DNA from 2 places in the Paenibacillus sp. MMS20-IR301 genome. Region 2 is predicted to be linked to the other one. Evidence: a T-box and tRNA genes for the amino acid it is inferred to sense, from the RefSeq annotation. Region 2 holds a T-box; the other holds one or more tRNA genes.
The links. The T-box of region 2 lies ahead of LOS79_RS31815 (arginine--tRNA ligase). A T-box ahead of a tRNA ligase gene usually reads a tRNA of that ligase, here a tRNA-Arg.
Positions count from the first base shown of each region.

Region 1: it has a tRNA-Arg gene. The T-box ahead of LOS79_RS31815 (arginine--tRNA ligase) is inferred to sense a tRNA for this amino acid. The anticodon was not compared.

Region 1 covers NZ_CP135275.1:5,687,738-5,691,157, reverse strand. The annotation lists gene LOS79_RS24200 (beta propeller repeat protein) at 1-1,420, shown strand, start outside; tRNA gene LOS79_RS24195 (tRNA-Arg) at 1,600-1,674, opposite strand; gene LOS79_RS24190 (sugar-binding transcriptional regulator) at 2,004-3,056, shown strand; gene gap (type I glyceraldehyde-3-phosphate dehydrogenase) at 3,173-3,420, shown strand, end outside.
Region 2 covers NZ_CP135275.1:7,396,723-7,400,142, reverse strand. The annotation lists gene LOS79_RS31830 (exosporium glycoprotein BclB-related protein) at 1-740, opposite strand, end outside; gene LOS79_RS31825 (hypothetical protein) at 783-1,142, opposite strand; gene LOS79_RS31820 (hypothetical protein) at 1,373-1,684, shown strand; T-box leader at 1,887-2,108, shown strand; gene LOS79_RS31815 (arginine--tRNA ligase) at 2,168-3,420, shown strand, end outside.

The sequences.
Region 1 (3,420 bases), 1.7 Mb from region 2:
CTCCAGTTCAAAGGACGGAAAATCCTGGAAGACTGTGCAAGCGGCGCAGTACCAGTATCAAGCTGCCAGAATTAAATACATTAACGGTGCCTATTTTATATTGACGGAAAGAAATGTGCTCTCCAGCAAAAATCTGGTAAACTGGACCGTTAACGATTATAAGGCAGAAGATTTAACTTACGGCTCCAAAGGTTATGTTGCGGCCAAAGTCATCTATGATTCGGCACGTCCGCAGCCTGGCGCAGCTGTTGCAGACAGCTGGGGCAGCAAGCTGTTCAACGCCGCGAACAAGAAGCTGCTGGACTGGACGCAATCCTCTGCGCCTGATACGGTCGACTATATGAATGGCCGTTATGTGATGAACCTGAATGGCGGTTATCTGGCCAGTTCGGCCGATGGGGTAAGCTGGACGAGTGTTAATATCTTCGAGAATACGGGCCTATCAGAGGAAGTGGACAAAGGAGACCCTGGCCTGAATACTATCTCACAAATTAATCCGGACCGGATCAATTTCTACAAGACCATCTGGGATGGCAGACAATACATAGCCGTTACCTCGTTCGGAGGCATCTACACCTCCCCGGACCTGGTAAGCTTCACGAAGCACACGGTTCAGGAAGCGAAATCCTCGTTTGGGTTCGATATTTACGGAATCGGCTATCAGTCTGGCAGCTATTACTTGTACGGTTCCAATGGCAGATTTCTGACATCAACAGACAGAGTCCAGTGGGATAGCCCGTATGCCTTCGACAGAACGTTTAATGTGGACAGTGCTGATACTAATCCTGCAGGCGATTTCGCATTTCTGCTGAGCCAGGAGGACTGGCATTGGAGGGTGTTGGCGAACACCTATACCTTCACCAGAATAAGCAGCGAAGGTACTTCCAAAGGCAGTGTTTTCTATGAACTCGACAACGGGGTTGATGTCAAATGGGACGGCCAGAAGTTTACCGGACGTACACGCTTTGGCAAAGTTTATAACTATGACACAAACAAAGAAAATTGGATCGATGTCTCTCCGGCTAAGAAGCAGAGCATAGACAATGAACCGGTTACCGTTTCGGGCAATAACCGCACCGTTAAGTATCAATATTCGGAGAAAGAAGGAACGCTGCTCTACTACCTGGAGAACGGCAAGTGGATTAAGGCAGCATTTCCGGCTTATACAGCCTATGAGAAGTATTATTTCATCTGGGTTGATCATAATTCGAAGAAGGAAGACCGGCTCAGTTCCGTAATTTACGGCAACGGAGAGTTCATGGCAGTGGGGGCCGGCGGGTTAATCCTGCGCTCTGCCGACGGCAAGACCTGGACCAAGATGAAGTCGGGGACATCAGAGTACTTGACGGGAATTATCTGGGACGGGCAGCAATACATTGTTGTGGGAAACAAGGGGACGTATCTGACATATAAACCTTAATTAATTCGGCGAAGATTATTAATAACGTAAGGTGATGCAGGATGGGAACTGTTGTGCTTGAACGCGGCCATCCTGCATTAAGTTCTGTGCGGTCAAAAATTTCTGCAGCATGAAAAGACCCGCAAAGTAAATTACCAATTTGCGGGTCAAATATATTTATTTGGTTAAGTTGTAAATGATGGCGCGCCCGCCAAGAATCGAACTTGGATCTCAGGCTTCGGAGGCCTACGTCATATCCATTGGACCACGGGCGCAACAGAAATTATTATAATATACTTATCAGATAAAAGCAATGCCTTAAGCTAAGCTGATCAAAAATAGTTTTGAAAGCTAATATTTCAGGAAAGCCTGCAGCCGGACAAGCAGGCCTAAGAGTGTTTTCCGGCGCAGTTTTGGTCCGGACGGCCCTCTCAAGGACCGACGGATGTATAAGAATAAACCGGCCTGAGAATTATACTCTCGGAACACTTGCACTCCGCGTCAGTTTTGGGTAGAATATGGGTGGGACTTAAAAAGTTAACCCGGGACATTTTAAGACCACGAACAAGGGGAAAGAGAAAGACGAAGTTGCAGGAGTGAAAGTATGCGTAATCTATTGGAAATCCAAAAGCAGCTTCTGCCTGATCTCATGGAAACCCTTAAGAGACGGTATACGATTCTACATCAGATCATGCTGTCCGATATTATTGGGCGCAGAACGCTGGCCGCGTCGCTTGATATGACCGAGCGGGTGCTGCGCGCCGAGACGGATCTTCTGAAATCGCAAGGGCTCATTGAGATCGAGAGCGTCGGTATGCGCATTAGCGATGCCGGTCGCAGACTGCTTGACCTGCTGGAGCCGATCGCCAAGAGCCTCTTCGGCCTGGATGATCTGGAAGAGAAAATTCGTTCAACGTACGGTCTCACCAAAGTAGTAGTGGTACCTGGCGACTGTGAGACATCGCTGTTCACCAAACGTGAACTGGGGCGGGCCGGCTCCAAGGCACTGCTCAGCTTCATGCACGGCGATGATACGATTGCCGTTACGGGAGGATCAACCCTGGCAGAAATGGCCGACCAGCTGACCCCTCCGTTATCCCTTTCCTATAAGAACGCCTGGGTCGTTCCGGCGCGCGGGGGACTGGGAGAGAGCATGGAGATACAGGCCAACACCATTGCATCAACCATGGCCAAGCGGCTTGGCGCTAACTACCGCCTGCTGCATGTGCCGGATCTGCTTAGCGGGGATGCTTATCAGTCGCTTGCACTGGACTCCAATATCGGAGAGATTGTGCAGATTATCCGCAGATCACGTATTATTGTGCATGGAATTGGCGATGCCATTGAAATGACCCACCGCCGCAGGCTGGATGAGGAGACTATCTCCGAGATTCAGGGCGAAGGGGCCGTAGCCGAATCGTTCGGCTATTACTTCAATGAGAACGGCGAAGTGGTTCATACCATGCTGACCATGGGACTTCGCCTGGAAGACATTCTCCGGACAGAGGTTGTTATCGGTATTGCCGGAGGCAAACGCAAGGCTAAGGCTATTCATGCGATGCTGCGGTTCGGGCAAGAGGATATTCTGGTGACGGATGAAGCGGCTGCGGTCGAAATCGGCAAAGAAATCGACAAACAGTTGCAGCAAGTGCTATAGTTCCCAATTAATGGGGAGCACGCGAAGGTATTTTGCATTATACTTAACATTGTTGTCTTGACGAGCCTCACGGCCTGTCTTGAATAAATAAAACGAAATCTAGGAGGAACTATTCAATGAGTGTAAAAGTTGGTATTAACGGTTTTGGACGTATTGGACGCCTTGCATTCCGCCGTATTCAAAATGTAGAAGGTATCGAAGTGGTAGCAATCAACGACTTGACTGACGCTAAGATGCTTGCTCATTTGCTTAAATATGATACAACTCAAGGTAAATTCCAGGGAGACGTTGAAGTTCATGACGGATTCTTCAAAGTAAACGGTAAAGAAGTTAAGGTTCTGGCTAACCGCAACCCTGAAGAACT
Region 2 (3,420 bases):
GCTCCTGACCCGGTGGCACCTGTCGCCCCCGTTACTCCGTTCGTTCCTGTTGCACCGGTCGCTCCGGTACCTCCGGTCGCTCCAGTACCTCCAGTCGCTCCAGTACCCCCGGTCGCTCCGGTACCTCCGGTCGCTCCAGTACCTCCGGTCGCTCCAGTACCCCCGGTCGCTCCAGTACCTCCAGTCGCTCCAGTACCCCCGGTCGCTCCAGTACCCCCGGTCGCTCCAGTACCCCCGGTCGCTCCAGTACCCCCGGTCGCTCCAGTTGCACCTGTCGCTCCAGTATCTCCGGTCGCACCTGCCGCTCCAGTACCTCCTGTCGCGCCTGTATCGCCCGTCGCTCCCGTTGGCCCCATAGGTCCCGTGGCCCCGGTAACACCGGTGAGATCGCTCAGCAATTCTGCAGAAACCAGACGATGTGCGGTAACCAGCTCACCCGTGCTGCTCTTACCCCACACGGATACCTGAATCGGATCATCTGCTGCAGCCGGTGTTGTGAACGTAAATTCAAAAGCATCTAAATCCGCAAAATAGGTAGTCGTGATCGCTTGATCCGGATCTACGGTAATGGCTTCGCTAACATACAGCACCCTTACTCCGCCGCTCATATAATATCCCTGAACCGATATCGTTGAAGCAGCAAAGGGACTGCGGTTATCAATTCTGACCGTAACCTGGGTGGTCGGTCTTACGCCGCTAACCATATTATTTTCTATCGGTCCCGTGGATAAAAACCCCATCGTTTCAAGCACTCCTTTACATAATATAATGTTGTGTACTCGTTATACTTCCGGGTTTAAAATCTCCTGCGAAACCACACGATGGGCATCTACCAGCTCACCGGCAGCGTTTTTGCCCCATATGGAAATTCCGAGCTCCTCCACTGCTGCTTCTCCAGTTGTAAAAATAAATTCAAAGGCATCCAGATCGGCAAAATAATCCCTGGTCACCACTTCATTCGGAGCAATAGTAATAACCTCACTTACATACAGCGTTCTTGTTCCATTAAGCAAATAGCCCTGAATACTGACTGCGGACACGCCCATGGCATCCCGCTTCACCAGCCTGACCGTAACGGTCTGCGTGGGTCTCACTCCCGATACGGCATTATTCTCAATCGGTCCTGTTGATAAAATCGGCATACCGCCCTATCCCTCCTTCCTGTCTAGCATTGTTGCCTGTGAAACTCTCTTACTAGCAACGATTGATGATTAATCGCACACTATATTCATATTCGCGCTGGCGCTTATCGGTGTGGACATGGGACTGGTCCTATTCACCAAAATCTGCAGAAATGCATATTATTTAGTTAAGGTAAGACCGCCTCTGTGCCGCTATTCTGCATGAATGCTACGTGGAAGAAGGGAGTCCTATGCCCCCTCCTGGAAAAGGAAAAAAGACCGCCGCCGGCGCCAAAAAAACACCGGACAATTCCAAAACCCAGATCCCCAAAGGGCTGGAATTTGCAGTGGCTGCCCTTCTTTTGTCCGGCAAGCTGAAGGTTGACTCTGTCCAGATGTATACGGATGCCTCACTGTTCGTCAGTCTGGTGGGCAAATATAAAACGCTCAGTGATTTAAGCAGCAGCAATGTCGACAAGCTGGTCAGCTTCCTCGATGACAACAGCAGTCTGACGCTGAATGAGATTATGGCCGCCTTGAAAAAGAAAGCCGAAAACTCCTGATCACCTACTAAGAAGTGAAAGCGGGGTACGGGATATGGACAGTTTTGACGGAGAAGGCTTTGCCGGAGGGCTACTGCTGGTTATAGTTATTGCGCTATTGATTTATGGCTCAACAGACATCAAGGATCTGACAGGCGCGCCGACTGCGGATTAGTTACCTCTTGCTTTCTTCCAGAAATTCGCTATACTGATTAAAATCAATATTCAATCGATGACCGGGAGAGTAATGTCCATGAGATCTAGTCCCCAGCGAGCCGGGAGAGTGTAAGCCGGTACAGATCCTGAGCATGAAGCGCACCCGTGAGATGGACTTCTGAACCTGAAAGTAGGAAGCCCCGGCTAAGGACCGTTAACCTGTGAGGTGGCTGAACTGCAGGTTCGGCAACGAGAGTGGTACCGCGAGCGCATAAGCCTCGTCTCTTTTAGAGACGAAGGCTTTTTTTGTCTGATTTTTTTTCACAAATGTATGGGAGGTACTTATTCATGTCAACATTAAGCCAAATCATCAAAGACAGTCTGGAGCAATGTATTCAAAAGGTAGCGGGAAATCTGGAAATCCCCGGTATCACTCCGGTAAACGTGGCTCTGGAGCAGCCTGCGAGTGCGGATCATGGAGACTTCTCCAGCAATATTGCCATGCAGCTGGCCCGTACCCTGCGCAAGGCCCCGGTGGCCATCGCCGGACTAATCGCTCATGAGCTTACCGCTTCAGGTGCTGTGAACGGGCTGCTGCAGAGAATTGAGGTTGCGCCGCCCGGGTTCATTAATATGTATATCGACTGGGCGAAATGGGCCTCCGCAGACTTCACACTGCCGCAGGCAGCCGGCGAGAAGGTGATTGTGGAACATACCAGCGTTAATCCTAATAAAAGTATGCATATCGGGCACTTGAGAAACTCCTGTATCGGGGATGCGCTGGTTAGAATTCTGCGGCACACCGGGCACACCGTCGAGGTACACAACTACGTGGACGATCTCGGTAACCAGCTTGCAGATACGGTGGCCGGCCTGCTTAACGTTCCGCTTGCGGGGGAGCATGTCCGTTTCGGGGATTACTGCTGGGACATCTATGCCGAGATTAATAAAGAATATGCGCAGCATCCGGAGACGGTGCAGAAACGGACGGAGATTCTTCATGCGCTGGAGCAAGGAGACGGAAACACCGCCTGGATCGGTACCCTGGTCGCCGAGAAGATTGTAAAAGAGCATGTGGAGGAGATGCGCGGCTTCGGCATTCATTACGATCTGCTGGTGTGGGAGAGCAGTATCGTGAAGGAAGGCTTCTGGGCTTCGGCATTCGACCTTCTGTCACAGACGGATGTGTTTGTCCGGGAGACGGAAGGCAAGCTCGCCGGCTGCTGGATACTGAAGCAATCTGCCGCTGGTGATGGTACCGCACAGGACCTGGAAGAAGAACATCAGAAGGATAAGGTACTGGTGCGTTCGAACGGAATTTTGACCTATACCGCCAAGGATATTGCTTATCACCTGTGGAAATTCGGCCTGCTGGATAAGGACTTCGCCTACAGCGAGTTTAACAGCGGGCTGTGGACGACCGGACTTACGGGTGAGGCGCGGCCTTTTGGACAGGCGGACAAGGTAGTTAACGTCATCGATTACAGGCAGGAATATCCGCAGGCGATGGTTAAGCAGGCCTTCCAGGCGCTGGGGTACACCAGTCAGGCGGAACAGCTGCATCATGTCAGCTATGGAGTGGTGTCGTTGAGTCCGGCTTC